Regions from separate parts of the Shinella sp. GW835-FHT14H05 genome, predicted to be linked through region 1. Evidence: riboswitches for the same ligand, from Rfam matches in the RefSeq annotation. Region 1 holds a riboswitch; each other region holds the start of a gene.

The links. A riboswitch is a leader RNA that binds a small molecule or an ion and turns the genes downstream of it on or off. The one in region 1 is predicted to bind cobalamin.
Region 2: another riboswitch for cobalamin. It lies ahead of bluB (5,6-dimethylbenzimidazole synthase); the one in region 1 lies ahead of AC1Q6Z_RS21575 (aromatic ring-hydroxylating oxygenase subunit alpha).
Region 3: another riboswitch for cobalamin. It lies ahead of nrdH (glutaredoxin-like protein NrdH); the one in region 1 lies ahead of AC1Q6Z_RS21575 (aromatic ring-hydroxylating oxygenase subunit alpha).
Region 4: another riboswitch for cobalamin. It lies ahead of AC1Q6Z_RS14200 (ABC transporter substrate-binding protein); the one in region 1 lies ahead of AC1Q6Z_RS21575 (aromatic ring-hydroxylating oxygenase subunit alpha).

The regions. Positions count from the first base shown of each region.
Region 1 is NZ_JBXAFY010000007.1:217,286-224,931, forward strand. It holds gene AC1Q6Z_RS21560 (glycoside hydrolase family 25 protein) at 1-454, shown strand, start outside; gene AC1Q6Z_RS21565 (metallophosphoesterase family protein) at 471-1,124, shown strand; gene AC1Q6Z_RS21570 (FAD-binding oxidoreductase) at 1,133-2,230, opposite strand; gene AC1Q6Z_RS21575 (aromatic ring-hydroxylating oxygenase subunit alpha) at 2,232-3,476, opposite strand; cobalamin riboswitch at 3,585-3,814, opposite strand; gene AC1Q6Z_RS21580 (DUF6656 family protein) at 4,115-4,720, shown strand; gene AC1Q6Z_RS21585 (GGDEF domain-containing protein) at 4,776-5,831, opposite strand; gene AC1Q6Z_RS21590 (L-threonylcarbamoyladenylate synthase) at 5,988-6,962, shown strand; gene AC1Q6Z_RS21595 (FAD-binding oxidoreductase) at 6,973-7,646, shown strand, end outside.
Region 2 is NZ_JBXAFY010000001.1:1,357,830-1,365,475, reverse strand. It holds gene AC1Q6Z_RS06700 (ABC-F family ATP-binding cassette domain-containing protein) at 1-787, opposite strand, end outside; gene AC1Q6Z_RS06695 (phytanoyl-CoA dioxygenase family protein) at 942-1,982, opposite strand; gene AC1Q6Z_RS06690 (DUF2865 domain-containing protein) at 2,278-3,381, shown strand; gene bluB (5,6-dimethylbenzimidazole synthase) at 3,374-4,066, opposite strand; cobalamin riboswitch at 4,112-4,333, opposite strand; gene AC1Q6Z_RS06680 (diguanylate cyclase domain-containing protein) at 4,395-5,906, opposite strand; gene AC1Q6Z_RS06675 (TolB family protein) at 6,037-6,864, opposite strand; gene AC1Q6Z_RS06670 (hypothetical protein) at 6,880-7,206, opposite strand; gene AC1Q6Z_RS06665 (NAD+ synthase) at 7,209-7,646, opposite strand, start outside.
Region 3 is NZ_JBXAFY010000001.1:62,036-69,681, forward strand. It holds gene AC1Q6Z_RS00295 (aromatic ring-hydroxylating oxygenase subunit alpha) at 35-1,276, shown strand; cobalamin riboswitch at 1,375-1,591, shown strand; gene nrdH (glutaredoxin-like protein NrdH) at 1,873-2,094, shown strand; gene nrdI (class Ib ribonucleoside-diphosphate reductase assembly flavoprotein NrdI) at 2,105-2,500, shown strand; gene nrdE (class 1b ribonucleoside-diphosphate reductase subunit alpha) at 2,497-4,644, shown strand; gene nrdF (class 1b ribonucleoside-diphosphate reductase subunit beta) at 4,659-5,648, shown strand; gene AC1Q6Z_RS00320 (amino acid ABC transporter substrate-binding protein) at 5,695-6,702, opposite strand; gene AC1Q6Z_RS00325 (aminotransferase class III-fold pyridoxal phosphate-dependent enzyme) at 6,801-7,646, opposite strand, start outside.
Region 4 is NZ_JBXAFY010000003.1:640,550-648,195, reverse strand. It holds gene AC1Q6Z_RS14210 (polyamine ABC transporter substrate-binding protein) at 1-668, shown strand, start outside; gene AC1Q6Z_RS14205 (MurR/RpiR family transcriptional regulator) at 724-1,578, shown strand; cobalamin riboswitch at 1,605-1,837, shown strand; gene AC1Q6Z_RS14200 (ABC transporter substrate-binding protein) at 1,992-3,032, shown strand; gene AC1Q6Z_RS14195 (FecCD family ABC transporter permease) at 3,050-4,057, shown strand; gene AC1Q6Z_RS14190 (ABC transporter ATP-binding protein) at 4,054-4,860, shown strand; gene AC1Q6Z_RS14185 (class I SAM-dependent methyltransferase) at 4,860-5,636, shown strand; gene phnF (phosphonate metabolism transcriptional regulator PhnF) at 5,614-6,366, opposite strand; gene phnG (phosphonate C-P lyase system protein PhnG) at 6,467-6,952, shown strand; gene phnH (phosphonate C-P lyase system protein PhnH) at 6,952-7,560, shown strand; gene AC1Q6Z_RS14165 (carbon-phosphorus lyase complex subunit) at 7,564-7,646, shown strand, end outside.

The sequences.
Region 1 (7,646 bases):
CGAGGGCGCCTTCCCGATGGGCAACTGGGACAATTATGCGCTCTGGCAGTTCTCCGCCGGCGTCAACTGCTCGAAGCGCCGCTGCCCCTACCGCGTGAAAGGCGCGCTCAACGACATCGACGTCAACGTCGCGCCGATGAGCAAGGCCGCACTCGGCAAAGCCTGGGCCTTCGGCGGCCTGGTGCCGGAAAAACCCTTCGAGCCCGTGGACGAGATGCTCACCGCCTCCATTCCCACCGGCGGCGCGTTCAAAGCGACCGTCGAGGCCGCAGCCTCCATCGGCGCCGAGGCACAGACGACCGGCGCCGTCACGCTCGCCTCCGGCACGACGACGTCGTTCCCGGTGACGGTAACAGCCGAAGTCCGCGCCGGCCTCGCCGCCAAGGGGGCTGCGACTGCGGCGGTCGGCCAGCGCGTGGTCGACGTGACGCCGTTAAACTACCAGGATTTTTGAAAGCCGGTGCCTACGCATGGCCTATACATTCGCCATCGGCGATATCCACGGATGTATCGATCCCCTGAACAGACTGCTCGCCCGGATCGAGACCTATGCTTCGAACGGCAATATTGTCTTTCTAGGTGACTATATTGACCGTGGCCCGAACAGCAGCGCTGTCCTCGACCGGCTGATCGCGGGCCCACCCACCGGCTTCGACTGGATTTGCCTGATGGGCAACCACGAGGACATGATGTGCGGCGCTTATGACGGACGAAGCGACCGCGACTTGTGGCTCAACAATGGTGGCGTCGAGACAGAAATGTCGTTCGGGGGCAAGGTACCAGCGGAATACCTCGACTGGGCCACAAGGCTTCCACTTATCCATGTTGATACGCACCGGATCTTCGTCCATGCCGGCGTATTGCCTTTATTCCCGCTGGACAAACAAAGCCCGCGCGATCTGTTGTGGCATCGCTTTCCGCCGGATGAAGCCGGCGACTATTGGAACCGGCATGTGGTGCACGGCCACACGCCTTCCAAATCCAATCCCGTCACGATTGGCAATCGCACAAATGTGGATGCCGCATGCGTTTTCGGCGGGAAGCTTGTATGCGCTGTATTCGATGATGCCATCGCCGGCGCGCCGATCGACTTCATCGAGGTTGCGGCCACCGGCGACGCATAAACTCCTCCTCACGCCTCGATAGACACATCCCCGATCGGCCGCGAGCAGCAGGCGAGGATGTAGCCTTCCTCGATTTCGTCGTCGAGGATGCCGCCGTTGTGGCGCATGTCGACCTCGCCGGAGACCTTCATGACACGGCAGGTGCCGCACAGGCCGCCCTCGCAAGCGGCACCGATGCGCACGCCGGCTGCGCGGGCGGTTTGCAGGATCGTCTGGCCGGGCGGGCATTTGGCGTCCTTGCCGGCCATGGTGAAGGTGACGTTCGAGATCGCCTCCGCATCCACCTCGCCCGCACCGCCGCGGATGGCGAGTTCTTCAGGCGCGGGTGCGGCCGCCGGCTGGAAGCTCTCCTCGTGGTAGCGTTCCATGTTGAAGCCGCAGACCTTCAGCATATCGCGCACGCCGCGCATGAACGGCTCCGGGCCGCAGCAGAAGACGGTGCGATCACGGAAATCGGGCGCCAGCAGCGAGAGCCGGGCGGCATCGATGCGGCCGCGCAGGCCGTGCCAGCCGTCGCGCGGATTGTGGCCCTCGACGACGAAGCCGAGCGCGAGGTTCGGCATGTGGGCGGCGAGACATTCGAGCTCCGCCTTGAACAGCAGGTCCTCCGGCTTGCGTGCGCAGGTGACGAAGGCGACATCCGATTGCGGCGCGCAATCCGACATCCAGCGCGTCATCGACATCATCGGCGTCACGCCGGAGCCGGCCGAGATGAACAGGTACTTTTCCGCCGGATAGCGCACGAAGGAAAAGTCGCCGAGCGGGCCGAAGGCCTTGAGCTTCACGCCGGGGCGCAGGTTGTCGAACATCCAGCGCGTGCCGATCGAATTCTTCTGCACCTTCACCGTCACGGAGACGGCGAAGGGGCGCGAGGGCGTCGAGGACAGCGTATAAGTGCGCATCACCGGATCGTCCGGCGACACCGGCAGTTCCAGCGTGACGAACTGGCCCGGCAGGTAGCGGAACCAGTTGTCGCGATCCGAGCGGAAGGTGAAGGTCATCACATCCGTCGTCTCCGCCGTGACGGCGATGCATTCCAGGAGGTGCTGGCGATCGTTCCACGGATGGAGTTCGTCGAAATGGTGGAAATGGCTCGCGACCGTCATGTCAGGCCACCCGCGAGAGCGGCTTTTTGGCGCCGTCGAGCCGTTCGATCATGAAGTTGGCATACCATTCGACGAACTGCATGACGCCGCCTTCGTCCTCCGGCGAATAGGGGCCGGGCTGGTAGGCGGGCGAGCGGATGCCGAAGGCGTTTTCCTCGACGATCCGGCGGTCCTGGTCATTGGTCTCGGTCCAGACATGGGTGAGCTCGTCGAGACGATAGTCGATGCCTTCCACCGCATCCTTGTTGACGAGCCACTTGGTGGTGACCTGCGTCAGCTCAGGGCCAAGCGGGATGACACGGAAGGTGATGGCGTGGTCGGCCAGCACATGGTTCCACGTCGTCGGATAGTGGAAGAGCAGCAGCGTGCCGATATGGCTTTCCAGCACGTCGCTCGACAGCGGGCGCTGGACGGCGCGCGCGCCGGACATGGTGTAGCTCTCGGCGTCCTGGATGAGCGGCATGCGCGCGGCGCGGAACTGGCCCGTCGGCGACATGCGGAACTCGCTCGGCAGGCCGGCCGCCTCGCACTTCGCCCAATGCTCGGCGATGACCGGATCGTCCTTGGCGCCCTGCACGCCGGTGGCGCTGGGGGCTTCCGGATAGGTGCGGCAGAGTTCCGGATGATTGGCGGCGCAGTGGTAGCACTCGCGGTTGTTTTCCCAGACGAGCTTCCAGTTGCCCTTTTCGATGATCGTGCTTTCGAAGGCGACCTTGGTTTCGCCGAGGCGATGGCGCGCGAGATAGGGCTCGACCAGATTGCGGAAGGCGGTGAAATCCGGCGCCTGATCGGCCAGGCAGATGAAGATGTAGCCGCCGACCGTCTCGCAGTGGATCGGCTTCAGGCTATGCTGCGTCTTGTCGAAATCCTCCGCCATGTGGCGGGCGAAGAGCAGCGAGCCATCAAGTTCATAGGTCCACTGGTGATAGGGACAGACGAGCTTTGCCGACGTTCCCTTCTGCTGGTTGCAGACGCGCGAGCCGCGGTGGCGACAGGAATTGTGCAGCGCGCGCACCGTGCCCTTGCGGTCGCGCGTGATGACGACGGGATAATCGCCGACCTGGACGGTGAAATAATTGCCGGCCTTGGGGATTTCGCAATCATGGCCGATGAACAGCCAGTCGCGATACCAGATCGTCTCCATGTCGAGCTTGTAATGGTCGGGGTCGATGTAGAAGGCCTGCTCGAGGCTGTAGCCATCGCGCCGGTTCTTGAGCTTGCGGAGCACGTCGCTGCGAATGTCCATGCCGGATCCTCGGATAATCTAAATGGGGGCTGAGGCGCACGGAAGAAGACGGCATCCGGGCAGCGAACCGCACGGAATGCACGCTTCCCAGCCGCCCGCCGCAGCCAGTCACGATCGTTTCTCCAGGCTGGTTTCCGGGCTGAGGAGCGTTCTGCGGGGCATGACCTTGTCGGGTCATTCCTCTTCGAACCGTCGCGGCGCCTTCCCAGACCTCCCGTCCAGTGACGTATGCCGCGTCTTGCTCCAACACCGTTGCGGGGGCAGCGCCGGATTTTAACCGGCTTCCCAATTCTCCAAACTCTTTTCAGGAGCGTGGCACCTTGAGTGAGCTTATCTAACCGCAAGAATCGTCGCGCGACATGTCGAAAAACGACATGCCATCATGATTTGGCGACAGGATTTTCGCGTGGTTAAAAAGCGGGACGCCGAGATTTCTGCATATATGTCAGGGTGATATGCCTAGCTTTGCGGCAAAATGCCCATCCCCTCGGCAGTTTGCAGCCCACGATCATGCTCTTGTCATATTGCGACCCATAGCACTTGCCTGCGAGGAATGGGGAGCGGACCGGAAAGAATTGTTTAACGTCGTTTGCATAAACTTCTCCCCGATCAAGGCGCTAGGATGGGGTGCTCGCCACGTGCAGCAGACGAAGTTCCGATATTACGACGCCGTCGCCTACAAGCGCGCGAACCCGCCCAAATCCGCCGTGCACACGGAATTCCTGCGCACCGGCCGCATCGATCGCAACCTCGACTGGCTGCCGAGCGAGAAGCGTTACCTCACCTACCAGGAGGTCGCAGAACGCACGGGGCGCAAGCTCGAACGGGCGGGCACGGTCACGCATGACCGCATCAACGGTTTCCACCGCTCGATCCAATTTCCCAAACTGATCTTCCACCGCACGCTCGCCCGCACGCCGCATCTCGGCTATTGCCACATCACCGTCGCCAATTCGCGCTTTGCCGAATTCGAGAGCGTGCAATGGGCCTTCTACATGGCGAACTTCTTTGCCGACATCGGTGACGAGGAGCAGTTCTTCGCCGGCATTTCGCAGAAGCCGGGCCGCATGTATTTCGCCGTCGCCATCGTGCCCGGCGACGAGGAAGGCCGCTTGCGGATCGACCGCAAGGTGCGCGGCAACGGCGTGATTTTTCGCACGGACGATCCCGCCCTCGCCATGAAGAACGTGCTGCTGCTCGGCGCCCGCGACGAGGCGCTCCGCAAGATCATCCGCGCCATTTGAAGCTAGAACGCATGTCGTTATCGCAAAACCGCTGCACACTTTTGCGCGACATGCTTTAGGCTCTATACAGCAGCCATTCCTTGCCCGCCGGCACTTCGTCGCCGCGGCCATAGACGATCACGAGATCCCCGCCCGCTCCCTTTGCCTCCGCAAGCGCCCGTTCGCAGGCCGACGAGAGGTCGAGCGCGCTGTCGGCGCGGTCCGACATGCAGACACCGGCCGAAAGCGTCAGGTGGCCGAGGTTGCGGCCGGTGCGCGGATCGCGCAGCGCCATCGTCTGGAAGGCGGCGCGCAGCAGGTCGATCAGCCGCGTCACTTCGCTTTCGTCGGCGGTGTGGAACAGGAAGCCGAAGCGCAGGCCATCGATGCGCACGGCAAGCTCGCCGGCCGGGAAGACCTGACGGATCAGCCCGCCGTAGAAGCTCACGAGGTGCTCCGACAGGGCTTCGATCTGCGCGGGTGAGAAGCGGCGGTCGGCATCGACCTCCGCGACCGCGACGCCGCAGAGCATCGGCAGGTCCGGATTGGAATAGATGCGGGCGAGCGCCTTGTTGAAGGCGCGGCGGTTGCCGAGCTTGGTCGGCGGATCGACGAATTTCATCGCCTCGAACTCCGCCATCTCCTTCTGGATGCTGTCCATGACGGCCGATTGCGCGGCGACCTTTTCCGCCATTTCCGCCGTGTGGGTGACACGCAGCTCGGTCGCCCGTTGCAGGGCTTCGAGCGACGAGCCGAGCGCGCCCTCGCCCGCCGCGCTGCGGATGACCTGCGAGGCCTCGCCGATCAGGCGGCCGTAGTCGGACAGCGACGAGCGCTCCTGGCTGAGCAGCTCCATGAAATTGCCCATCTCGCTGCTGATCGCGCCGGCGGAGCGTTGCAGCACGCTCGCCTCGTGCTGGTGCGGCAGGTATTTGCGCCCGAGCTCGTCCAAAGCAGCTTGCGTCTTGTATTTGCCGAGAGCGATGAAATCGCGCACCAGATCCGGGTTGGCACCGGCATAGGCCTCGTAGACCAGCTCGTAATTGCGCGGCAGGCCATCGATGCCCATCTGCTTCATGGCCGTTGCGACGCGGAGCGCGATATCGGTCGTCGAGGATTTCTTGTGAGCCATCAATGCGGGACCTGTGTGCGGGACTTTTCACACCTTCGTAACAGCCCCCGCTTTCGGTCGCTCTAATCGGGTCGCTCGCATTTTAGGCAAACGGCCGGCCCTTGGCATTTCCCGGCAAAGAACGCTAAAGGAGGCCGGGAGCGACGGAAGGGCGAGATGGCAGATATCGTGGATACGCGGACGGAACCGGAGGCAGCACTTGCCCGGGCGTGCGAGGTGCTCGGCCGCGGCGTGCCCGTCGCCATTCCCACCGAGACGGTCTATGGCCTCGCCGCCGACGCCACCAATCCGCTGGCCATCACCCGCATCTATGAAATGAAGGGCCGGCCGCGCTTCAATCCGCTGATCTGCCACATGGCCGACCTAACCATGGCGGAACGGCATGCGGTCTTCGATCCCCTCTCGCGGCAGATCGCCGAGGCCTTCTGGCCCGGCCCGCTGACGCTCGTGCTGCCGATCCGGTCGGACAGCGCCATCCATCCGCTTGCCCGCGCCGGGCTGGACACGGTCGGCATCCGTGTACCGACGGGTTTTTCAAGCCGGCTGCTCGCCGCCTTCGGCCGGCCGCTGGCGGCCCCGAGCGCCAACACATCCGGCCGCATCAGCCCAACCACCGCCCGCCATGTCGCCGAGGATTTTGGCGCGAAGCTGGAGCTGGTGCTGGATGCGGGGCCTGCCGTCGTGGGGCTGGAATCCACCATCCTCAAGGTCGAGGGCGAGACGATCCGGCTGCTCCGCCCCGGCGGGCTCGATGCCGCCGAAGTCGAACGCGTCACCGGCCGCACTGTGCTGCGCAACGACAAGGCTGGCGCGACGATCGAGGCGCCGGGCATGCTCGCCTCGCATTATGCGCCCGATGCACCCGTGCGACTCGATGCCCGCGAGGTGCGGCCGGGCGAGGTGCTGATCCGCTTCGGCGGCACGCCGCTGCCGGGCGAGGCCGACGCGGCGCTCGTGCTGGATCTGAGCCCGGGCGGCGATCTCGCGGAGGCGGCCGCCAATCTCTTCGGCTATATGAAACAGGCGGATGCGACGGGTGCTGCCGCCATCGCCTTTTCGCCGATCCCCTCGACCGGCCTCGGCGAGGCGATCAACGATCGTTTGCAGCGCGCCGCCGCGCCCCGCGGATAAAGGAAACACGATGGTCCAGGCAAAGCTTTCCCCCGATCTCATCGCTCGCTTCGCCGCCATCACCGGCCCGGCCTATGCGCTCGTCGAGGACCGGGATATCGCGCCTTATCTCATTGAAAGCCGCGGGCTCTACCACGGCACGTCGCCGCTGGTGCTGCGGCCCGGTTCGGTGGCCGAGGTTTCCGCCATCCTGGCGCTCGCGAGCGAGACGCGCACGGCGATTGTGCCGCAGGGCGGCAATACCGGCCATGTCGGGGGTGCTGCGCCGCGCGAAGGTGAAGCCGATGTCGTGCTGTCGCTGTCGCGCCTCAACCGCATCCGCGATGTCGACCCGGTCGGCAATGTCATCGTCGCCGATGGCGGCGCCGTGCTGGCGGAGATCCAGAAGGCGGCCGAGGCGGTCGACCGGCTCTTCCCGCTGTCGCTCGGCTCGGAAGGCTCCTGCCAGATCGGCGGCAACCTTTCCACCAATGCCGGCGGCACCGCGGTGCTCGCCTATGGCAACATGCGCCAGCTCTGCCTCGGGCTGGAAGTCGTGCTGCCGACCGGCGAAATCTGGAACGGGCTGCGCCGCCTCAAGAAGGACAATACGGGTTACGACCTGCGCGATCTCTTCATCGGCGCGGAAGGCACGCTCGGCGTCATCACAGGGGCGGTTCTCAAGCTCTTTCCGAGGCCGCTCGG
Region 2 (7,646 bases), on a different contig from region 1:
TGTCCTTGCGCGCCTTGCGCTCGGCGATGGTCTGCATGGTGCGCCCCACCTCCGCGGCCTGCTTTTCCGCATCCGCAAGGTCACGATGCGCGGCGGCGAGTTCCTGCGCCTTGCGGGCACGATAGGCGCTCCAGTTGCCGCCATAGCGGGTGGCGCCAAGCGTGGTGAGTTCGACGATGGCATCCATGGTTTCGAGCAGCTCGCGGTCGTGGCTGACGACGATCGCGCCGGCCCGCCAGCCGGCCAGCATGTCGATCACTGCCCGGCGCCCATCGCGGTCGAGATTGTTCGTCGGTTCGTCGAGCAGCAGGAAATCCGGCTCCGCGAAGATAAGCGCGGCAAGTGCCGCCCGTGTGCGCTGCCCGCCGGAAAGCGATGCGAGCGGCGTGTCCGGCGCCGCCTCCAGCCCAACACGCGCCAGCGCCGCGCTGAGCCGCGCCTCCAGCGTCCAGTCGGCGTCGGCGAGTTCATGCGCCTCAGCCTCGCCACACTCGGCACGGGCGAGCAGGACGAGCGCATCGACCACGCCGAACAGGCTGGCGATGGTCTCGTCGGCAAAGACCTGCACGCTCTGGCGCAACAGGCCGAGCGTGCCATCGACGGTGACGGTGCCGGCCTGTGGCACCAGATCGCCGGTGACGAGTTTCAGCAGCGTCGTCTTGCCGACGCCGTTTCGGCCGATGAGGCCGGCGCGCTCGGCGCCGAAGGTCAGGTCGAGATCGGAAAGGAGGGTGTGGCCGTCAGGCGTGGACCAGGTGATTTTGGAAAGCGTGATGGAATGCGGCATGGATGGAAAATTCCCCGAGGACAAAACGACGTCGATTTGTGGTCGGGTTGAAATCCATGGTGCACCATCCGGTCGGCATTGACGATGCCGGACATTTAGGGCCGGACCGGCCGCCTTGCAAGGGCAGCACGGCCGATCCGGCAATTCGTGAGGGTCAGGCCGAAGGCTGCTTCAGCCGCTTCGACCATTCGTCGGCCTTGCCCTTGCCGGCATCCTTCCAGGGCGAGCCCTTGAGGCCGAGCTTGGCGCGAAAACCCATCGCATTGATGATCAGCCGGTTCATGCCGGACGCGATGAAGGGCAGCGAGGCGATGTGCAGGCCGGTGAACGGCAGGAACGGATTGCGGCGCAACGACCCGTAGATCTCGATGCGGGTCGTCGTCTTGTAGCTCGGGCTGCGGGCATGGAAACCATGCGTATCGGCGACGATCAGCGTGTTCGCCTTGACCGTCATCTTGACCGGCTGGACGTAACCCAGCGCCGAAAGCTCGTCCGGCATGATGCGCAACGAGCCGCGGGCAGAATATTTGTTCTCGATCGAATCGGCGTTCTCGCTGATGCGGCGCTCCCAGGCGAGGCGCTGCGGCGTCATCTCGTGCGAGCCCGGAACGTAGGAGAACGGGCCGTCCTCCTCGCCGACATCGCGCAGGAACAGCCAGGCCTTGGCGGTCGGTTGGAACGTGTCGCTGTGCAGCGCGGTCTGCGGGTCCGTCGAGCCCTGCGTGATGACCGACGGCAGCGCCATCACGATCTGCACGACGAGCAAAGGCTGGCCGTCATGCGAGGAGACATAGCGCAGCAGATTGGTGACGCGCGGATCGTTGCGCGCGGCCTTGAAGCCCGGCAGGCTTTCCAAATCGCTGTCGTCGATGATGGCGCGGCGGGTGACGGTCTCGCCCTGCAGCATGTCGTAGCGCTCAAAATCACGCTCCGCGATCTCGCGCGTCACCGCGGCAAAAACCTCGGGCGACAGAAAGTCTTCGATCTTCACGAAGCCGTTTTCGGCATATTGCCGGCGATATTCCGGGGCGACGAGCTTTTCCAGCTTGGTGCGGCGCCAGGCGGCCATGCGCATGGCGAGCGAGACGCGCTTCTCGTGCAATCCCTTGCGGTTCAGCCACTTGCTGCCGATGACGGGATTGTCGGCGAAGGATTTTGCGCCGGATGCGAGCTGGAGCGCGTAGAAAGGGCTCAACAAAACTGACGAAATCCGCATGTTCACCTGCCTGTGAAGGGCCGGTCTTCCGCCGAACGGCGGCTGCGCGGCGACGGGCGCATAACCGGCTGTTGTATGTGCGCAGAGTGCTACACCAAGCCCCGGACGAGATCAATTGCGGGCAGCCGGCAAAAAGATGAATACGCAACTCATATTTTCCGCCGCGCATTAATCACAAATGCGGGAGCACGTTGCGCTTCCCTTCATGCAGCCTATGATAGGATATGCTTATGCGGCCGGATCGCGGCCCCGACAGTTTCACAGGATCGAAGATTTGAAAGGTTTGACCCGCCTTCTGTTTGCCGTTGCGACCGGCTTGCCGCTCCTGCTTTCGGGCGGCTCGGCGGCAGCGGCGGTGTGCGAGCAGATCCAGGCGGAGCTTGCGAACCTGCCCAAGGTGGTCGTCGATACGGCGAGCGCGCGCAAATATGCCGGTGCCATCGCCCGCCAGAACATCCAGCTGCGCAAGGCCAAGAGCGACCAGCGCCGGCTCGGCTGCTCGGGCGGCAGCATCATCGTCGTCGGCGGCGCCAATGCGGCGGCCTGCGACACGCTCTCGACGGTCATCGGCAAGATGGAGCGCAATCTCGACATCCTCGACAAGAAACGCCGCGAATTCGCCGGCGGCACCTCGTCGCAGGGCAAGCGCACCCGCCTGACCGCGCTGCTCGCAAGCAACGGCTGCAATGACGAGGCGAAGATGGTGCCGATCGCGGCGACCGAAACGCTGCGCACGCTCGATGAAAAACGCACGCTCCCTCTCGGCACCACGCCGGAGGGCAGCGAGCGTCTGCAATTGCGCTCGCTCGGCGGTGGTTCCGGCCATGGCAACCTGCGCACCGTCTGCGTGCGCACCTGCGACGGCGGCTTCTTCCCGATCTCGTCGGGCGCAACCCCGCTCGATTTCCGCCGCGACCAGCAGGTCTGCGCGATGATGTGCCCCGAGACGCAGACCGAACTGTTCTACCAGTCGATGACGAGCGGCCAGGAGACGGACCAGATGACCTCTACGGTCACCGGCCGGCCCTATTACGAAATGCCGAACGCCTTCTCCTACCGCACGCGCGACCTCTCCAAGCCCGGCGCCTGCGGCTGCAATCTCTCGGCCTATTACCAGGAGATGATCAAGCGCGAGAAGGCGCTGAAGGGCAGCGAGACTGCGAGCACCGGCAGGGATAGCGACGAGCAAGGCGGCTCGATCACCACCATCCACACGCTGCCGAAGAAGGACGAGACGCCGGCCAAGCTGCCGGTGAAGGTCGAGGAACGCGACTACGACCCGGCGAAGAGCAAGGTGCGCACGGTCGGCCCGGTCTTCCTGCCGGCCAACGAATCCGCCATCGATCTCGGCCGCCCGGCCGATGCCGGCGTCAACTAACGCCCGCGTCCGGCCAGCGCTCCTCGAACACCAGGTCCTCCAGCGGCAGACGCTGCCGCCAGCCCTTTACCGCAAGCTCCGGCTCGGCATAGAGGCGGTCGACCAGGCCGACGCAGAGCCAGGCGACGATCTCGACATGGTCCGGAATGCCGAGGATGTTTCGGATGTCGGCGTCATGGAAGATGCTGACCCAGCCCACGCCCACCCCTTCCGCCCGCGCCGCAAGCCAGAGGTTCTGCACGGCGCAGACCGTGGAATAGACATCCATGCGTGGATTGTGCGTGCGCCCCAGAACCACGGTGCCGCCGCGCGTCGGATCGCAGGTGACGCAGATCGACAGTGGCGCCTTGAGGATGCCTTCGAGTTTCAGCGCGCGATATTGCGTCTGGCGGTCGCCGTCGAACATCGCAGCCGCCTCGGCATTGGCCTTCAGGAAGGCGGCATGCACCGCGCGCCGGGTCGCCTCGCTGCGCACCAGCAGAAAATTCCACGGCTGCATGAAGCCGACCGAGGGCGCGCTGTGGGCGGCGTGCAGCAGGCGGCCTACAAGATCGTCCGGCAAGGGATCGGACAGGAACTGGTCGCGCACGTCGCGGCGCGTTTCGATGGCATGGTAGACGGCGGCCTTGTCCTCGCTGGAAAAGGCGCCCGCCCCGACCAGAGGATCGCACGGTTCGGCTCGCATCGTCATCTCCCCAACAATGCGCAAAACCTTCCGCCGTCCGCGCGGTTCGGTCTATCTTGCCAGGCCGGTCTTCTGACTTCGGGTCACACGGCCCGCACCTGCCTTCCCGGTTGAACAACCAGTGGCAAAAGCCTGAATCGATTCAAGCTTTTACGGCGCGAACCATCCCCGTCACAGCGCTGGGCACGTTCCGGACTTGAGGCTCTCACCCGCACCGGATTCCCGATTCTCCTGCAAAACGCAGGCACCTGACGGGAACGATATGCGCATGGCTTGGCGGCGCGATCAAGCCTGCCCGCGCCGCGCACCGGCCTGTCAGCGCCCTATATCAGGCCGCGCGCGCCTCGCCGGCCTCGATGATTATCTCCTGGCCGACATGATCCGCATGGACGGCGCGGTTTCGGCCGGCGTTCTTGGCGGCGTAGAGCGCGGCATCCGCCATCACCATCACGTCATGCACGGAGCCGCCGTGCTGCGGGAACTGCGCGATGCCGGCGCTGCCGCCGATGACGAGCAACTGGCCGTCATAAGCAATCGGCACCTGCGTATCGCGCACGAGGCTACCGGCAAGCTCCAGCAGCGCCTCATGGCTCCGCTCGCCGGTGAGGAGCACGGAGAATTCATCGCCGCCGAGACGGGCGACGCAGCCCTGCTTGCCGATGCGATCGGAAAAACGCCGGGCGACGGCCTGCAGCACCGCGTCACCAGCCGCGTGGCCATGCCGGTCGTTAACCGCTTTGAACTTGTCGAGGTCGAGCGCGAGGATTGCGAAGGGCTTGGTCTCGCCCTTGCGGATGGCGCGGCGCACCTCCTCGTCGAAGCCGCTGCGGTTCTTCAGCCCCGTCAGCGTGTCATGCCGCGCGAGGAAGGCGTTTTTCGCCTCGCTGCGCTGGAGCGCCTTGATGAGGGCGGAAAAGCGCAGCGTGACGAAGAGCATGACGCCGGCGAAGACCAGCACGAACATCGCGATCTGCGGCAGCGCCGAGCGCCAGACGAAGGAGCCCGGCATATTCGGCCGCCAGGAGGCGACCATGGGATTGTAGGCATCGGCGCCGACCGGCGTCATTACCAGCCCCGGCTCCTGCGTCACGATGGGGGTAAAGCCGAGATCGTGCACGCCGAGTCGTCGCTCGGTGTTCGCCAGCATCTTTTTCGAGACCGGCTTGACGGTGATGAGCAGTGTCGGCTCCAGCCGGTGGGCCGGGATATAGAGCGACTTCGGAACGACGGCCTGCACGACGACGATGCTCATGACGCGGTCGATGAGGCGCATGCCGGTGACATGGATTTCCGGCAGCGCCGGCGTCAGAAGGTCGGGATCCTCCTTGGCGCGCGCCACCTGCCAGCCGCCGCGATCCGGCGAGAGCGCCTCGCGATATTTGCGCTCGGCCTTGTGGGTGAGATCGCTCACCCAATGCAGCTTTTCGCGCGCCTTGCTCTCGGAAACCTTTTCCCCGCGATAAACGCCGAGCACCTTTTCGCCGTCCGGCGAAGCGAAGATCATCCAGGAGAAACCGAAGTCGGACCACATCCAGTCACGCAGCTGGTCCCGCACGAAGGCGTCGCCCGGCATGCCGTCTGCAAGCTCGTTGAAGCTCTTGTCCCAAAAGGAAAGCTGGCTCTGGTACTGTACGACCTGGTCGATCTGGTGGCCGAACTCGTTGCGCACCAGCGTGCGCTCGGTCTCGGCGACAAAACTGTCGGCCCGCTCGATCGCGTAGTCGAGCACGAGGTAATTGGCGGCGCCGAACAGCAGCACGATCATCACGGCCGCCGTCCGGATCACCAAACCAACACCGCGTCGCCGTGTCGCGCGGCTTTCTTCCGCTTTGCTCGTCATCTCTGCCCCTGCCTGTCCCCCGCCCGGTTTTCCGGACATTGTTGAACAAAGGCTACAGGCAAGACGGCAAAAATCGCTTAAGCGGGCTGGTGAGCAAAAACTTAACTTGCGCTCACCGGATATCGGGAGATCAGGCGGCCGGCGCGTAGCGCACGAAGGCGAATTTTTCGCCGTCCGGCGCCCAGTTCGGCACGTTCATCGTGCCCTGCCCGCCGAAAAGCTCGAAAAGGACGCGCGCATTGCCGCCATCCATGTCCATCAGGCGCAGGCGCACGCTAAGATCGCGCGGATGGTCGAAGACATCGCCATCATAGGAAAGCACCAGCAAGTGCCGGCCATCGGGCGAAGGATGCGGGAACCAGTCGCCATAGGGGCTGTCGGTGATGCGCGTCGGCTCGCTGCCATCCGGCCGCACCCGCCAGATCTGCATCCGGCCGGTGCGGCTGGAGTTGAAATAGATCCAGTCACCATCCGCCGAATAATCCGGCCCGTCATTGCGCCCCTCGCCAAATGTCAGCCGACGCTCCTCGCCGCCGGCGACCGGGATCGTGTAGATATCGAAGAGATCGCCGCGAATGCCGCAATAGGCGAATGTCGCCCCATCCGGCGACCAGCCATGCCAGTAAGACGGCAGGTTCGGCGTCACCAGCCGCGGCGTACCGCCTTCCGCTGGCAGCACATAGATCGCCGACTTGCCGAACTCCACCTTGTCGCTGATCGCCAGCAACGTACCGTCGGGCGAAAGCCCGTGGTCATTGTTGCAGAGCGTCGCAAAGCCGGTGTCGATCTGCACCGGTTCGCCGCCATCCAGCGAAAGGCGATAGAGCAACCCGTCGCCATTGATCACCAGTAAACGCCCATCCCGCGAAAAATTCGGCGCCTCGACAAGCCGCTCCGTCTGCCAGACGATTCGTGTCTCGCCGGTGACGATATCGTGGATCTCGACGGAACTGCGCATGGGCTTCCCTTGTCGTTATTGTCGCTCATCCAACGCCGGCAAAAGCTTGCGGCAGATCGATTGCATCAGCACGACATTGCTCTGGTCCCGCCAGGTCGAAACGAAACCCCAGACCAACAACAAAAGGATGCAGGTGAAGGCCACACCGACGATGACGAGGCTGCCGGTCGCAAGGCCGTAGATTCCGAACACCGCCGGTGTTGCGAAATAGGCGACCTGCGCCGAAACCTGCCGGCCGGCCGACATGTCGCTCAGCGACCACAACCGGATGAGCCTGATCTCTTCGGTCGTGAAATCCGGGCGGCTTTCGTCGCCGCCCGGCTCGCTGGAGCGCGCCTCCATGCTCAGCCCCGATCCCGAAACCGGTTGGTGATCGGGTAGCGGCGGTCGCGGCCGAAGTTCTTCTTGGTGATCTTCACGCCGGGCGCCGACTGGCGGCGCTTGTATTCGGCGATGTAGAGCAGGTGCTCGATGCGATGCACCGTCGCCACGTCGTGGCCGCGCGAAACGATCTCCTCAGTGCTCATCTCCTTTTCGACGAGGCATTCGAGGATGTCGTCGAGCACGGGATAGGGCGGCAGCGAATCCTGGTCGGTCTGGTTGGGGCGCAGTTCGGCGGACGGCGCCTTGTCGATGATGTTCTTCGGGATCACCTCGCCCGTCGGGCCGAGCGCACCCGGCGGCGTATGTTCGTTGCGCCAGCGCGACAGCGCGTAGACCTGCATCTTGTAAAGGTCCTTGATGGGATTGAAGCCACCGTTCATGTCACCGTAGAGCGTGGC
Region 3 (7,646 bases), on a different contig from region 1:
GCCGCGAGAAAAAGCCATTGAGGGGTCCGCTGGTATGGCACATATCGCCGAAGCCGTAATCGACAATATCGCCGACCGTATCGACCGTCTTGTGGCAGACCATCGGCCGGGGCACGGCCTCGCCCGCGCGTTCTATCAGGATCCGGACATCTACCAGCGCGACATGGAGCGGGTGTTCCGCCGCCACTGGCACTGTATCGCGCATGAGAGCGTCATCCCGAACGTCAACGATTTCGAGGTTTTCCGCATCGATACCGAGCAGGTGATCGTCACCCGCGCGGCGAACGGGTCGATCAACGCAATCCTGAACGTCTGTCGCCATCGCGGCGCGGAAGTCTGCACCAAGCAGAAGGGCAATGCCCGCGTCTTCGTCTGTCCCTACCACGCCTGGACCTACGGCAATGACGGGAGCCTGCGGGCCGCCCGCCTGATGCCGAAGGATTTCAAGCGCGAGGACCATGGGCTGAAGACGCTGCATGTGCGCGTTGTCGAGGGACTGATCTTCATTTCCTTTGCCGATGAGCCGCTCGATTTTTCCGAGGTGGAGCGCCTGCTGCATGCGACCTGCGGGCAATATGGCTGGGCGAGCGCGAAGATCGCGCACCGCGAAACCTATCCGGTCGATGCCAACTGGAAGCTCGCGGTGGAAAACTATGTCGAGTGTTACCATTGCGGCCCGGCGCATCCGGAATATTCGCAGACCCATGCGCTTGAGCAGCCGCTGCACATGATCGAGGCGCTGAATGCCGCGATGGAGGAGCGCACCTGTGCGCTCGGCATCGAGGTCGGCTCCGGCAACCATTGGCAGACGTCGCGCGAGGGCCGCGAGGCGATCCATGCCTTCCGCTATGCGCTGTATGACGGCGTGCAGAGTGGCAGCGAGGACGGCACGGCGGTCGCGCCGCTGATGGGTCGTTTCTCCGATTTCGACGGCGGCGTCACCTCCATCCATCTCGGCGGCACGACCTTCCTCGTCTGTTATCCCGACCACGGCATGATCTACCGCTTCATCCCCAAGACCGCGCAGAGCTGCGAGATGGAGCTGATCTGGCTCGTCGACGGCAAGGCGGAAGAGGGCGCGGATTACGACCTCGAAAAGCTCACCTGGCTCTGGAAGGTGACGACGGCGGAAGACAAGACGATCATCGAGCACACGGCGCGCGGCGTGCAGTCGCACTATTTCGTGCCCGGTCCCATCGCGCCGATGGAGCAGAACGAGTTGCGCTATATCGACTGGTATCTGGACGAGATCAGCCGGCCGACCGGCAAGGCGTGAGCCTTGGGCATGCCGAATTTTCCGGCATGCGCCTTCCTTATCCCCAAGCGATATTGCGGCCAGACATCATAATTGTTGACGCATTTTTTACCTCGTCTACTATATCTTGTGTTCGAGGTTCTTCCGATTCGAGAGGATCGGAAGCTAAGACGGGAATCCGGTGGGGCCATGATGGCCCTGTAAATCCGGAGCTGCCCCCGCAACTGTAAGCGGCGAGCGTTCGTTCGATAAGCCACTGGGGCGCAAATGCCTTGGGAAGGTGAACGGATGCGCCGACCCGCAAGCCAGGAGACCTGCCTCGCGCATGAACGTCCACGGGCGGGGTGCCCGGCAGGCGAACGATGGGTTGCGGAATGATGCCGCCCTGTCGTTTCCCGAATGGCCCCCGCATGAATTGCTTCGGGGTGAAGTCCATGTCGATACAGTTTCCAGCATATCCGCGCGAGTAGGCGGTAATCCCGGCCGCGCGCCTGCGGCTGCCTGATCCATTTCCAATCCATCGCACGGCCATCGGCGGATGACCGGACGATCTCCCATGCCCAATTGCTCAACGCCCAATTTGCCCCATGCTCAATTGCAAAGTCACGAGGAAAACCATGTCCATCACCGTTTACAGCAAACCCGCCTGCGTCCAGTGCACCGCGACCACCCGCGCGCTCGACCGCCAGGGCATCGACTACAGCGTCGTTGACATTTCCGAGGACAGCGACGCTTTTGCACTCGTCCAGGGTCTCGGTTACCGGCAGGTTCCGGTGGTGGTTGCCGGCGAGCAGCATTGGGCCGGCTTCCGCCCCGACATGATCAGCGCGCTCGCCTGAGCCTCGGGCGATGGGCGATCTCGTCTATTTTTCCACGCGGTCGGAAAACACCCATCGCTTCGTCGCCAAGCTCGGCCTTTCCGCCGCCCGCATCCCCCTTCGCGCCGATGAGGCGCTGAAAGCCGCAGCACCCTTCGTGCTCGTCGTGCCGACCTATTGCGGCGAGGAGGGGAAAGGCGCCGTGCCCAAGCAAGTGATCCGCTTCCTCAACGATGCGGACAACCGGTCGAACCTTCGCGGCGTGATTGCCGCGGGCAACAGCAATTTCGGCGCGACCTTCGGGATCGCCGGCGACGTCATCTCCGCCAAATGCGGGGTGCCCTATCTCTACCGCTTCGAGCTTCTGGGCACCGCGGAGGACGTCGCCAATGTCAAAGACGGATTGGAACGATTTTGGACACGATGACGCTCGGCAAGCCGGCAAAGGTCCCGGAAATCACGGCGCTGGATTACCACGCCCTCAATGCGATGCTGAACCTCTATGACGAGGGTGGCAAAATCCAGCTCGACAAGGACCGGCTGGCCGCAAAACAATATTTCCTCCAGCACGTCAACCAGAACACGGTGTTTTTCCATAACCTGCGGGAAAAACTCGATTATCTGGTGACCGAGGGCTACTATGAGCAGGAGGTGCTGGACCAGTATTCGTTCAACTTCGTGCGCGATCTGTTCGACCACGCCTATGACAAGAAATTCCGCTTCCCCACCTTCCTCGGCGCCTTCAAATATTACACGTCCTATACGCTGAAGACCTTTGACGGGAAGCGTTACCTGGAGCGTTACGAGGACCGCGTCTGCATGGTGGCGCTGGCACTGGCGCGCGGCAACGAGGCGCTTGCCCGCGACCTCGTCGACGAGGTCATTTCCGGTCGCTTCCAGCCCGCGACGCCGACCTTCCTCAATGCCGGCAAGAAACAGCGTGGCGAACTCGTCTCGTGCTTCCTGCTGCGCATCGAGGACAACATGGAGAGCATCGGCCGCTCGATCAATTCGGCGCTCCAGCTTTCCAAGCGTGGCGGCGGGGTGGCCTTGTCGCTCACCAACCTTCGCGAGATGGGCGCGCCGATCAAGCAGATCGAAAACCAGTCCTCCGGCGTCATCCCGGTGATGAAGCTCCTGGAAGACAGCTTCTCCTATGCCAACCAGCTCGGCGCGCGGCAGGGCGCAGGCGCGGTCTATCTCAACGCCCACCATCCGGACATCATGCGCTTCCTCGATACCAAGCGCGAAAATGCCGACGAGAAGATCCGCATCAAGACCCTGTCGCTCGGCGTCGTCATTCCGGACATCACCTTCGAACTCGCGAAGAACAACGAGGACATGTACCTGTTCTCGCCGCATGACGTAGAGCGCGTCTATGGCGTCGCCTTCAGCGAGATCTCGGTGACGGAAAAGTACCGCGAGATGGTCGAGGACGCCCGCATCAAGAAGAAGAAGATCAAGGCGCGCGACTTCTTCCAGGTCATCGCCGAAATCCAGTTCGAGAGCGGCTACCCCTACATCATGTTCGAGGACACGGTGAACCGCGCGAACCCGATCGCCGGGCGCATCTCGATGAGCAACCTCTGCTCGGAAATCCTGCAGGTCAGCGAGGCGAGCGAGTTCAACGACGACCTGTCCTATTCGAAGATGGGCAAGGACATTTCCTGCAATCTCGGTTCGCTCAACATCGCGGCAGCGATGGATAGCCCCGATTTCGGCCAAACGATCGAGACCTCGATCCGCGCGCTGACGGCGGTCTCCGAGATGAGCCACATCTCCTCGGTTCCCTCCGTGGAGAAGGGCAACGACGACAGCCACGCCATCGGCCTTGGCCAGATGAACCTGCACGGCTACCTTGCCCGCGAGCGCATTTTTTATGGCTCTGAAGAGGGCGTCGACTTCACCAATATCTATTTCTACACGGTGACTTACCACGCCATCCGCGCCTCGAACCGGCTGGCCGTCGAGAAGGGTGTCAGCTTCAAGGGTTTCGAGAACTCCAAATACGCTTCCGGCGAGTATTTCGACAAATACACCGAGGCCGAATGGCTGCCGGCGACGGAGAAGGTGAGGGGCATTTTCGAAGAGGCCGGCATCCATATCCCAACGCAGGAAGACTGGCTGGAGCTGAAGAAGGCCGTCATGGACGGCGGGCTCTACAACCAGAACCTCCAGGCCGTGCCGCCGACGGGCTCGATCTCCTATATCAACCACTCGACCTCCTCGATCCACCCGATCGTCTCGAAGATCGAGATCCGGAAAGAGGGCAAGATCGGCCGCGTCTATTACCCCGCCGCCTTCATGACGAACGACAATCTCGACTACTACCAGGACGCCTACGAGATCGGTCCGGAGAAGATCATCGACACCTATGCGGCGGCCACCCAGCATGTGGACCAGGGCCTGTCGCTGACGCTGTTCTTCCGCGATACGGCGACCACGCGCGACATCAACCGGGCGCAGATCTACGCCTGGAAGAAGGGCATCAAGACCATCTACTACATCCGCCTTCGCCAGATGGCGCTGTCCGGCACGGAAGTGCAGGGCTGCGTTTCCTGCGCGCTGTGAGATCGGGGAAGACCATGAACATCCAACTGAAGACCAAGGCCCCGAAGGCAGCCGCCGCCGTGCGCGCCATCAACTGGAACCGCATCGAGGACGACAAGGACCTCGAAGTCTGGAACCGGCTCACCGGAAACTTCTGGCTGCCGGAAAAGGTGCCGCTCTCCAACGATATCCCGTCCTGGGCGACCCTGCGGCCGGAGGAGCAGCAACTCACCATCCGCGTCTTCACCGGCCTGACGTTGCTCGACACGATCCAGAATGGTGTCGGCTCCGTGCGGCTGATGGAAGACGCCGCCACGCCGCATGAGGAGGCCGTGCTCTCCAACGTCGCCTTCATGGAGGCGGTACACGCCCGCTCCTATTCCTCGATCTTTTCCACGCTGTGCTCGACGCCGGACGTGGACGACGCCTATCGCTGGTCGGAGGAAAACGAGGTTTTGCAGCGCAAATCCGCGCTGATCATGGAGCAATATGCCTCTGCCGATCCGCTGAAGAAGAAGGTCGCCAGCGTCTTCCTCGAAAGTTTTTTGTTTTATTCCGGCTTCTACCTGCCGATGTACTGGTCGAGCCGCGCAAAGCTCACCAATACCGCCGACATGATCCGCCTGATCATACGCGACGAGGCCGTGCACGGCTATTATATCGGCTACAAGTTCCAGCGTGCTTTGGAGCGTCTTTCGGAGGAGCGCCGGCAGGAGATCAAGGATTTTGCCTTCGACCTGCTGCTGGAACTCTACGACAACGAGGCGAAATATACTGAGGCGCTCTATGACGGCGTCGGGCTGACCGAGGACGTGAAAAAGTTCCTGCACTACAACGCCAACAAGGCGCTGATGAACCTCGGTTACGAGGCGCTCTTCCCGTCGGAAGCCTGCAAGGTCAACCCGGCCATCCTCTCCGCGCTCTCGCCGAACGCCGACGAGAACCACGACTTCTTCTCCGGCTCCGGCTCGTCCTACGTTATCGGCAAGGCGGTGGCGACCGAGGATGCGGACTGGGATTTCTGAACGATCAACGCCGCGGGTTTGATCCCGCGGCGTTCGTCCCGCGTCCTCAGCGGGCGGGCGGGGCGTACATCAGGCCGCCGTCGTTCCACAGCCGGTTGAGGCCGCGGTCGATTTTCAGCGGGCTGTCCTTGCCGAGATGGCGCTCGAAGATTTCGCCGTAGTTGCCGACGGCCGAGACCGCCTGGTACGCCCATTTCGGATCGAGGCCGAGCGTCTTGCCGGCCTCGTTGTCGATGCCGAGGAAACGTTTCTGTGCGACGGTGCCGCTTTCGAGAAGGGACGCGACATTCTCCTTGCCGATGCCCATTTCCTCCGCCTCGACCAGCGCGAAGAGCGTCCAGCGCACGATCTTGAACCATTGGTCGTCGCCCTGGCGCACGGCCGGGCCGAGCGGCTCCTTGGAGATGACCTCCGGCAGCACGACGAAACGCTCGGGGTCATTCAGCGTCAGGCGCTGGGAATAGAGCGCCGAGGCGTCGGTGGAATAGACGTCGCAACGGCCGGTGTTGAAGGCCTGGATCGTCTGGTCCGGCTTCTCGAAGGCGATGACCTGGTACTCGATCTTGTTGGCGCTGAAATAGTCGGCCATGTTTTGCTCGGTCGTCGTGCCGGTCTCCGTGCAGACGGAGGCGCCGGAGAGCTCCTTGACGCTCTTCACACCGACGTCCTTGTTGATCATGAAGGCCTGGCCGTCATAATAGTTGACGCCGACGAAGCTCATGCCGAGATCGGTGTCGCGCGACAGCGTCCACGTCGTCTGGCGCGACAACAGGTCCACTTCACCCGATTGCAGCGCCGTGAAGCGATCTTTTGTGGAGAGCGGCACATAGGCGACCTTGTCCGGATTGCCGAGCGTCGCAGCGGCGATCGCCCGGCAGAAATCGACGTCAAAGCCGCTCCAGACGCCGTTCTTGTCGGGCACGGAAAAGCCGAGCACGCCCTGGCTGACGCCGCAGCGCACCTCGCCGCGCTCCTTGATGACGTCCAACGTCCCTGCATGTGCGGTGCCGGCGGCAAGGCCTGCGGCGAATATCGCCAGAATTGTAATCGTCATGTCGTTCTCCTCCTTGGTTGATTTTTCGGCATGCGTCGTCCTGCCCGGGAGGGGCGTTCCTCCCGGCTAACAGGTTTTGAGCGGTGGTGCGGTTCGCCTTAGCCGAGCGTTCTTGCGACGTCGGCGAAGGTTTCCTCAAGCACGGCGATCAGGTGATCAGCGTCGCGTTTCGAAAAGATCATCGGCGGGCGCATCTTGAGCACGTTGTCATGCGGGCCTTCGGTGCCCATCAGCACGCCGCGGCGGCGCGCACCATTGGAGACGGCGCGGGCGAAATCGGTGGCGGGCGCCTTGGTCCTGCGGTCGGTCACCAGCTCGATGCCGAGGAACAGGCCGAGGCCGCGCACATCGCCGATCACGTCGTAGCGCTTCTGCATGTCGCGGAAGGCGTCCATGAGGTGGTTGCCGATGGCGAGCGCATTGCCACGCAAATCCTGGCTTTCAATGACGTCGAGCACGGCGAGGCCGACGGCGCAGGACACCGGATTGCCGCCGAAGGTGTTGAAATATTCCATGCCGTTGTTGAAGCTGTCGGTGACCTCTCGCGTGGTCACCACCGCCGCCAGCGGATGGCCGTCGCCGATCGGCTTGCCCATGGTGACGATGTCGGGCACGACACCCTGCGTCTCGAAGGCCCACCAGTGGCTGCCGACGCGGCCGAAGCCGACCTGCACCTCGTCGGCGATGCACACACCGCCGGCCTCGCGCACCGGGCGGTAGACCTCCTTGAGATAGCCTTCGGGCAGGAAGACCTGGCCGGCGACGCTCGGGATCGATTCCGCGATGAAGAAGCCGGGCGCCTCGCCTCTTGCCTGCATGGTTGCGATCAGTTCGGCGACGCTTTCGGCAAAACGTTTGCCGTGTTCCTCGGCCGGCCAGTCCGCCGGCGCATGGTAGCTGTCGGGAATGGCCGCGACATGGATATGCGGCTTCGGTCCCTTGCC
Region 4 (7,646 bases), on a different contig from region 1:
TGCCCTATGCCTGGGGTTCGGTCGGCATCTTCTATAACCGCACGATCCTCGGCAAGGACATCACCGGCTGGAAGGACCTGATCGAGACGGTGAAGGCCAAGGGGCTGAAATTCACCCTGCTCGACGACATGCGCGAGGTGCTCGCCGTCGGCCTCATGCTGAACGGCCACAAGATCAACTCAACCGATCCGGCCCAATTGCAGCAGGCGGCGGAAACGATCATCGCCATGAAGCCCTATGTCGCGGCCTTCACCTATGACACGCGGCCGATGGTGCAATCCGGCGATGTTGCGGCCGGCCATTTCTTCGTCGGCGCCATGGTCGATGTCTTCGCCGACGATAAGGATCTCGGCTACGTGATCCCGGAAGAAGGCGGGACCATGTACCAGGAGGACGTCTGCGTGCTGAAGAGCGCGCCGAACAAGGAGAACGCCGTCAAATTCCTCCAGTTCTACACGCGGCCGGAGATCGCGGCGCTCAATGTCTCGCAGCAGACCAATGGCACGGCCAACGTGCCGGCGCGGGAATTGACCCCGGAAAAGATCAAGAATAGCAAGGAGATCAATCCGCCGGCCGAGACCATGGCGCGTCTCCAGATCTTCGAGGATCTTGGCCCGGCGCTCCGCCAGCTCGACCGTGTCTGGACGCGGGTGAAGACGGCGCAGTAATGGCGTGACTATCCCGCCCGTCTTCGGACGGGCGGTCTTTTTGGGGGAGGGCGACGTGTCGAAACGCATTCTGAAGCTCGTTCAGTCCGACGACCTCCGGCGGTCCAAATCCGACAAGCTGATCGCCAACTATATCGAGCGCAACATCGCCGATCTGCCCTTCGAGACGGCGCGCTCCATCGCCCAGCGGCTGGAACTTTCCCCGATGACCGTCGGGCGGTATCTCCGCCGCATGGGTTTTGACGGCCTCGACGAGCTTAAGGGCGAATTGCGCCGCGGCAGCTCCAACCCCGCCTGGCAGGTCAAGGGCCAGGTCGACCGGCTGGAGCAGGACCGCAAGGAAGGAAAACTTCTCGCGGGCCTCATCCAGCAGCAGATCGACAATCTCGGCCAGATCTACGAAATCACCAATGCGCCGGAATGGCAGCAGACGATCGATGCGCTGGTCGGCGCAACGGAGATCTATGTCGCCGCCTACCAGAACGTGCGCGGCATCGCGCAGTATTTCGCGAGCCAGCTTTCCTATACGCGGCCTCGCGTGCAATTCGTCGACGGGCTGAACGGCACCTATTCCGAACTGCTGGACGGCTCCGTCGAGGGGCGCCTGCTGTTTCTGCACGACGTGCGCCGCTTTGCCGCCAAGGCGCGGCCGCTGGCGCTGGAGGCGCGACGCGCGGGCGTCAAGGTCGTGCTCCTGACAGACGAGTTCTGCCCCTGGGGGCCGGAGGTCTCGGATATCTGCCTCATCGTGCCAGGCTCGCACGGGCCGCTGTGGGATGGCGCGGCCACCATGACCGCCGTCATGGACCTTATGCTCTCCAACATCATCGTCGTGATGGGCGAGGCTGTGAGCGAGCGCGTCGACACGCTGACCCGCCTTCAGGACGTCTTCGGGGATTTCGAGAGCTGAGCGCCTTGACGCTGCCGACTGCCGGGGACTAAGGATGGGATGACGGTTCCCTGAAGGATGACTCCCAGGGGATTAATAGGGAACACGGTACGGACGACCCAACAGGGACCCATTCCGTGGCTGCCCCCGCAACTGTAGGCGGATTGCCGCCTGTCCTCGGACGCGATTTTCGCGTCATGCCACTGCGGTTTTCCGCGGGAAGGCAGACAGGCAGCAGATATCCGTGAGCCAGGAGACCTGCCGTCATAGCAACAATCCAAGTCACGGGCGGGGATGCCCGGAACGGAGACGCCATGACGAACCTGCCTGCCGTACCTGGCAGACCTTCCCTCGTTTTCTCCCGACCGCGATCGATCCGCCCCCTTTGGCGCGTCGGCTGAGGCCGCACGCTTTCATTCATCCGGGAGAAATACATGACCCTGTTTTCTGCGGCCGCGCGGTCCGCATCGCTGCTCTCGCTCGTCGCCGGCTCTGCGGCGCTTCTGCTTTCAGCCTACACCGCCGCGGCGGCCGAGACGCAGTATCCGCTGACGCTGCAGAATTGCGGCCGTCCGGTCACCTTCCAGAAGGCGCCGACGCAAACCGTTTCGGTCGGCCAGAGCTCGACCGAAATTCTCTACATGCTCGGTCTTGCAGACCGCGTGGTCGGCACCGCGCTCTGGGTCGGCCCCGTTCTGAAGGGCTATGAAGAGGTCAATGCCAAGATCGATCGCCTCGCGGACAATGACCCGAGCTTCGAGAGCGTGCTCGGCAAGAAGCCGGATATCGTCACGGTCCAGTTCCAATGGCAGATCGGCCCGGAAGGCGTGGTCGCCAAACCCGAACAGTTCGAGGAGCTTGGCATTCCGGTCTACACATCCCCGTCCGATTGCGTCGGTAAGGAGAACAGCGCCGCAAGCGACGGCGTGCGCCATCAGGTCTTCACGATGGACCTCGTCTATCAGGAAGTGCGCGAACTGGCACAGATCTACAACGTACAGGACAAGGGCGAAGAGGTCGTTGCCGAACTGAAGGCACGCGAGGCGGCGGCCCGCGCCAAGGTCGCGGCTGCGGATGGCAAGCTGTCGGCCGTGTTCTGGTTCTCCAGCGCGGCTGATTCCGATCCCTATGTCGCCGGCAAGAACGGTGCGCCCGGCTACATCATGTCGGCATTGGGCATCGACAACATCATCAAGACCGACGACGAGTGGCCGATGGTGGGCTGGGAAACGATCGCCAAGTCGGGTCCGACGATCATCGTGGCCGGTTCGATGGAACGCCGCCGCTATCCGCTCGACAGCCTCGAGGCAAAGCTCGACTTCCTGAAGACCGACCCGGTGGCAAGCCTGATGCCGGCCGTCAAGAACAACCATGTCTTCGATATGGACGCGCAGGCGATGAACCCCACGATCCGCACGATCGAGGGCATCGAGCAGCTTGCCGATGCCATTGAAAAGGCTGGTCTGGCGAAGTGATAGCGGAACGCCCCCTCTTGTTCCGCACGGGCGCCGCTTTCGCGGCGCTCGTCCTGCTGGTCGTCGCGCTCGGCGTCGGGGCCGCCGTCGGCGAGACGGCGATACCGCTCGATATCGTCGCGAAGACGGTGGCGAACCGCCTCTGGCAGGCGGGGCACGCAATCGAGCCGATCGATGAGGGCATCATCTGGAACTACCGGCTGAGCCGGGCGGTGGTCGCCGCCTGCTGCGGCTCGGCGCTGGCGCTCTGCGGCGTCATCCTGCAATCGCTGCTGCGCAATGCGCTCGCCGATCCCTATATCCTCGGCATTTCGGCGGGGGCGTCCACCGGCGCGGTCTCCGTCGCCATTCTCGGCATCGGCGCGGGCGCCTTGACGCTGCCGGCCGGCGCATTCCTCGGCGCAATCGTCGCCTTCGGCCTTGTCAGTGCGCTTGCCGTGCGGGCAGGGCGGGGCACCGGCGCGATCATCCTTGCCGGCATCGCCGGCTCGCAGCTCTTCAATGCGCTCACCTCCTTCATCGTCACCAAGGCCGAAAGCGCCGAACAGGCGCGCGGCATCATGTTCTGGCTGCTCGGCAATCTCTCCGGCGTGCGCTGGCCGGATGTCTGGCTGGCGCTGCCGGTGGCGATCCTCGGCCTTCTCGTCTGCCTGTGGCATGCCCGCGCGCTCGACGCCTTCACCTTCGGCACGGAATCGGCCGCCTCGCTCGGCATTCCGGTGCGCCGCGTCTATATCGTGCTGATCGCCATCTCCGCGCTGATGACGGCAACCATGGTGTCGATCGTCGGCTCGATCGGCTTCGTCGGCCTCGTCATTCCGCATGCCGCGCGCATGGTCGTCGGTGTTCGCCATGGCCTGCTGCTGCCGGCTTCCGCGCTCATCGGCGCGATCTTCATGATCGCGGCAGACGTGCTGTCGCGCGTCATCATCCCCGGCCAGGTGCTGCCCATCGGCGTCATCACGGCGCTGTTCGGCGCGCCGGCCTTCGCCCTCATCCTCAGCCAGCGGAGATCGGCGCTATGACGCTCTCGGCAAATGGTCTCTTCTGGTCGGCCGGCGGCACGACCATCCTGTCGGATGTCTCGCTCGACGTGCGCCCCGGCGAGTTCCTCGGCATCATCGGCCCGAACGGCTCCGGCAAGACCAGCCTGATGGCGCTGATCGCCGGCATCCGCAAGCCGCAGCGCGGCGACGTCCTGCTCGGCGGCAGGCCCTTGCAGGCGCATGGCCGGCGCGAGATCGCCCAGCGCATCGCCTTCGTCGAGCAGCAGGCGGAGACGACCGAGCGCATCACCGCCCGCCAGGCCGTCGAGCTCGGCCGCACGCCGCATCTCGGCGCGCTGACGCCCTGGTCGAAAGCGGACGATGCGATCGTCGACCGGGCGCTGGAGGAGGTCGACATGGCGCATTTCGCCGATCGGCTCTGGCACACGCTCTCCGGTGGCGAGCGGCAGCGGCTGCACATTGCCCGCGCGCTCGCGCAGCAATCGCCGATCCTGCTGCTCGACGAGCCGACCAACCATCTCGACATCGGCCATCAGATCGGCCTGCTCCAGCTGGTGCGCGAACAGGAGCTGACCGTGGTCGCAGCCCTGCACGACCTCAACCACGCCGCCATGTTCTGCGACCGCATCGCCGTCATGCAAGGCGGCCGCATCGTGGCCCTCGGCACACCCGCCAAGGTGCTGGAGCCAGAGCGCCTGCACGATGTCTTCGGCGTGACCGTTGACGTCGAGCGCGACGGCGCCGGTGGCTGCGTCATCCGCTATCGCCGTCCCGATCCGCGGCCGCCGCGCCTGAAACTCGTCGCAGGCGAGGGAAACTGATGCACGGAGCCCTCCCCAACAGCCACCTCAAGGAAGACATTCGCGACTACTGGTCGCGACGGTCCGAAACCTTCGACCTCGCCTTCGGCCACCGCATTCCGGAAGGCCCGGAATTCGATGCCTGGGCGGCAGCGATCCGCGAGCGGCTCGGCCCGCAACCGCGCCGCGTGCTGGAGCTTGCCTGCGGCACGGGGGAGGTGACGCGCCTGCTGCTGTCGCTCGGCCACGAAGTGACGGCGCTCGATTTTTCCGAGGCGATGCTGGAGGTCGCGCGGCGAAAACATGCCGGCGCGAAGGGGCTGCGCTTCCTGCTCGCCGATGCGGAAAACCCGATGGAGCCGGACGAAAGCTATGACGCGATCGTCTGCCGCCACCTGGTCTGGACGCTGACGACGCCGCAACACGCCTTTGCCGAATGGCACCGCATGCTGAAGCCCGGCGGCACGCTGCTGTTCTTCGATGGCGACTGGGCGGCACCCACCCGGCTCGGCCGGCTGGCAAGCCGCGCCATCGCGGTCATCGACAGGTTTGCCGGCGTCGATCCCCACTATGACGGCGCGATGAGCGAGCGGCATGCCAGCATCATGGAGCGGCTTCCCTTCGGAGACGGCCTCAGCGTCAACCGCGTGCTGCCGCTGCTGGAAGCAGCAGGCTTTCGCAACATGACGATCGGCTCGCATGCGCCGATCGCTGCCGCGCAGCGCCGCACCGCGGATCTGCGCAACAAGCTGCGCACGCTGCTTTACCGCCGCTTCATCCTCTGCTGCCGGAAATAACCTCGGGCTCCGGCTCCACCGTCAGCTTGACGCGATCGGCGGCAAAACGCGTACGGGAAAACTGGATGGGCGTGCCGTCGAGGTCGGTATTGGTGGCCACCGCCACGAGGATGATGGCACCTGGCGAGAGCTTCAGTTGCCGCATGTCGTCGCCCTCGGCATGGATGGCCGATATTTCGGTGGAGCGGCGCACATAGTCGGGAAGGCCGAGTTCGCGGAAGGACGCGGTGATCGACCGGGTCTTCTCGTAAGCCTCCGCCATGCCGGCGAAACGGTCGGCCGGGAAGTAGCTCGTCGAGCGCGAGATCGGCCGCTTGTCGGCGCTGCTGACGATTTCCAGCCGCACGCAGCGTGAACCGGCCGCCAGCCCCAAGGCTTCCGTAACGATGGCCGGTGCGGCTTCCGTCGCAGCATCCAGCAGCTTGCCTTCGAGATCGCGCGCCTGGTTGCCAAGGCCCTGCGAAAAACGCGTGCGCCGCGAAATCGGGAAACGCAGGCGGTCGCGCCGCTCGATGCGGGTGCCGATGCCCTGGATCGGCCGGACGATGCCTTCTTCCGTAAGCGCCGCCATGGCGCTGCGCACCGTATGCCGGTTCACGCCGAAGCGGCCGGCCAGCACCACTTCCGGCGGCATCATGCCGGTCTCGTCGAAATCGCCATTGTTGATCGCAAGCCGCATGCGATCCGCGATCTGGCGCCAAAGCGCCACGCCCGATTGTCGTTCCACCATTTTCGCCCCCGCGAATACCCTCTGTCACACCCTTGTCATTCCCGCCCAATAAGACAAGACTTAGATGTTCGGTTGTCTAGATTAATAGACATTTGGAGAGATGACAATGACATCAACACAGAAATCTGCCGAGAGCGCCGCGAAAGGCGCGGCCGGCGAGCGGCAGAGGGCGATGGGCCTGCTGGCGAAGGCGAGCCGCGCGGAATTGCAGGCGGCCTGGGACGCGATTGACGACAAGCCGGCCGTCCAGCCCGTGCGCGGGCCGGAAACCGGCCTCGTCATGGTGCGCGGCCGCATCGGCGGTGGCGGCGCGCCGTTCAATCTCGGCGAGGCGACGGTCACCCGCGCCAGCATCCGGCTGGAAGACGGCACGGTCGGCCACGGCCAGTCGCTCGGTACGGACCCCGTCAAGGCGCGGCTTGCCGCGACATTCGATGCGCTCTTCCAGCAGCCAGCCCGCAAGGCGGATGTCGAAACGCTGCTTGATGCCATTGCGGCGCGCATTGCCGACGAGGACGCTGAAAAGGCGCGTCAGACGGCCGCCACACGCGTCGATTTCTTCACCATGGTTCGGGGAGAGGACTGATGTCACTCGATACGCTCGCCTTTGCCGGCGGCTTTGCGCAGCCGGTGTTCGAGGCGCAGGCCGTCTTCCGCACGCTGATGGACTGCATGGCCCGCCCGGGCACGATCGGCCAGGTTGCCGCGCCCGTCATGCCACCGGCACCGCTCAACGCCGCCGCCGGCGCCGTCGCGCTCACCCTCTGCGACCATGACACCACCGTCTGGCTGACGCCGAAGCTCGGCGCCTCGGCGCTGCCCGGCTGGCTCGCCTTCAATGCCGGCGCAACGCTGACGGAGGAGCGCCAGAACGCCCGTTTCGCTTTCGTGGAAAAGGGCGCGATGCTGCCCAATCTCTGCCTCTTCGCGCAGGGCACGCAGGAATATCCGGATCGTTCCACGACGCTCGTCGTCGAGATCGAAGCTTTCGAAGGTGGCCGCCCGCTCGTGCTGACCGGCCCCGGCATCCGCACGGAAGAAGAGATCGCACCGCTCGGCCTGCCGGACATGTTCCCGCATTTCTGGTCGGAGAACCGGCAGAATTTTCCGCGCGGCGTGGACCTGATCCTCGTTGCCGGCGACCGGATCCTGTGCCTGCCGCGCACCACCGTTCTTCGCGTGAAGGAGGCCTGAGCCATGTATGTTGCCGTCAAGGGTGGCGAAGCCGCCATCTCCAACGCCCACCGCCTTCTCGCCGACCGCCGCCGCGGTGACCGTTC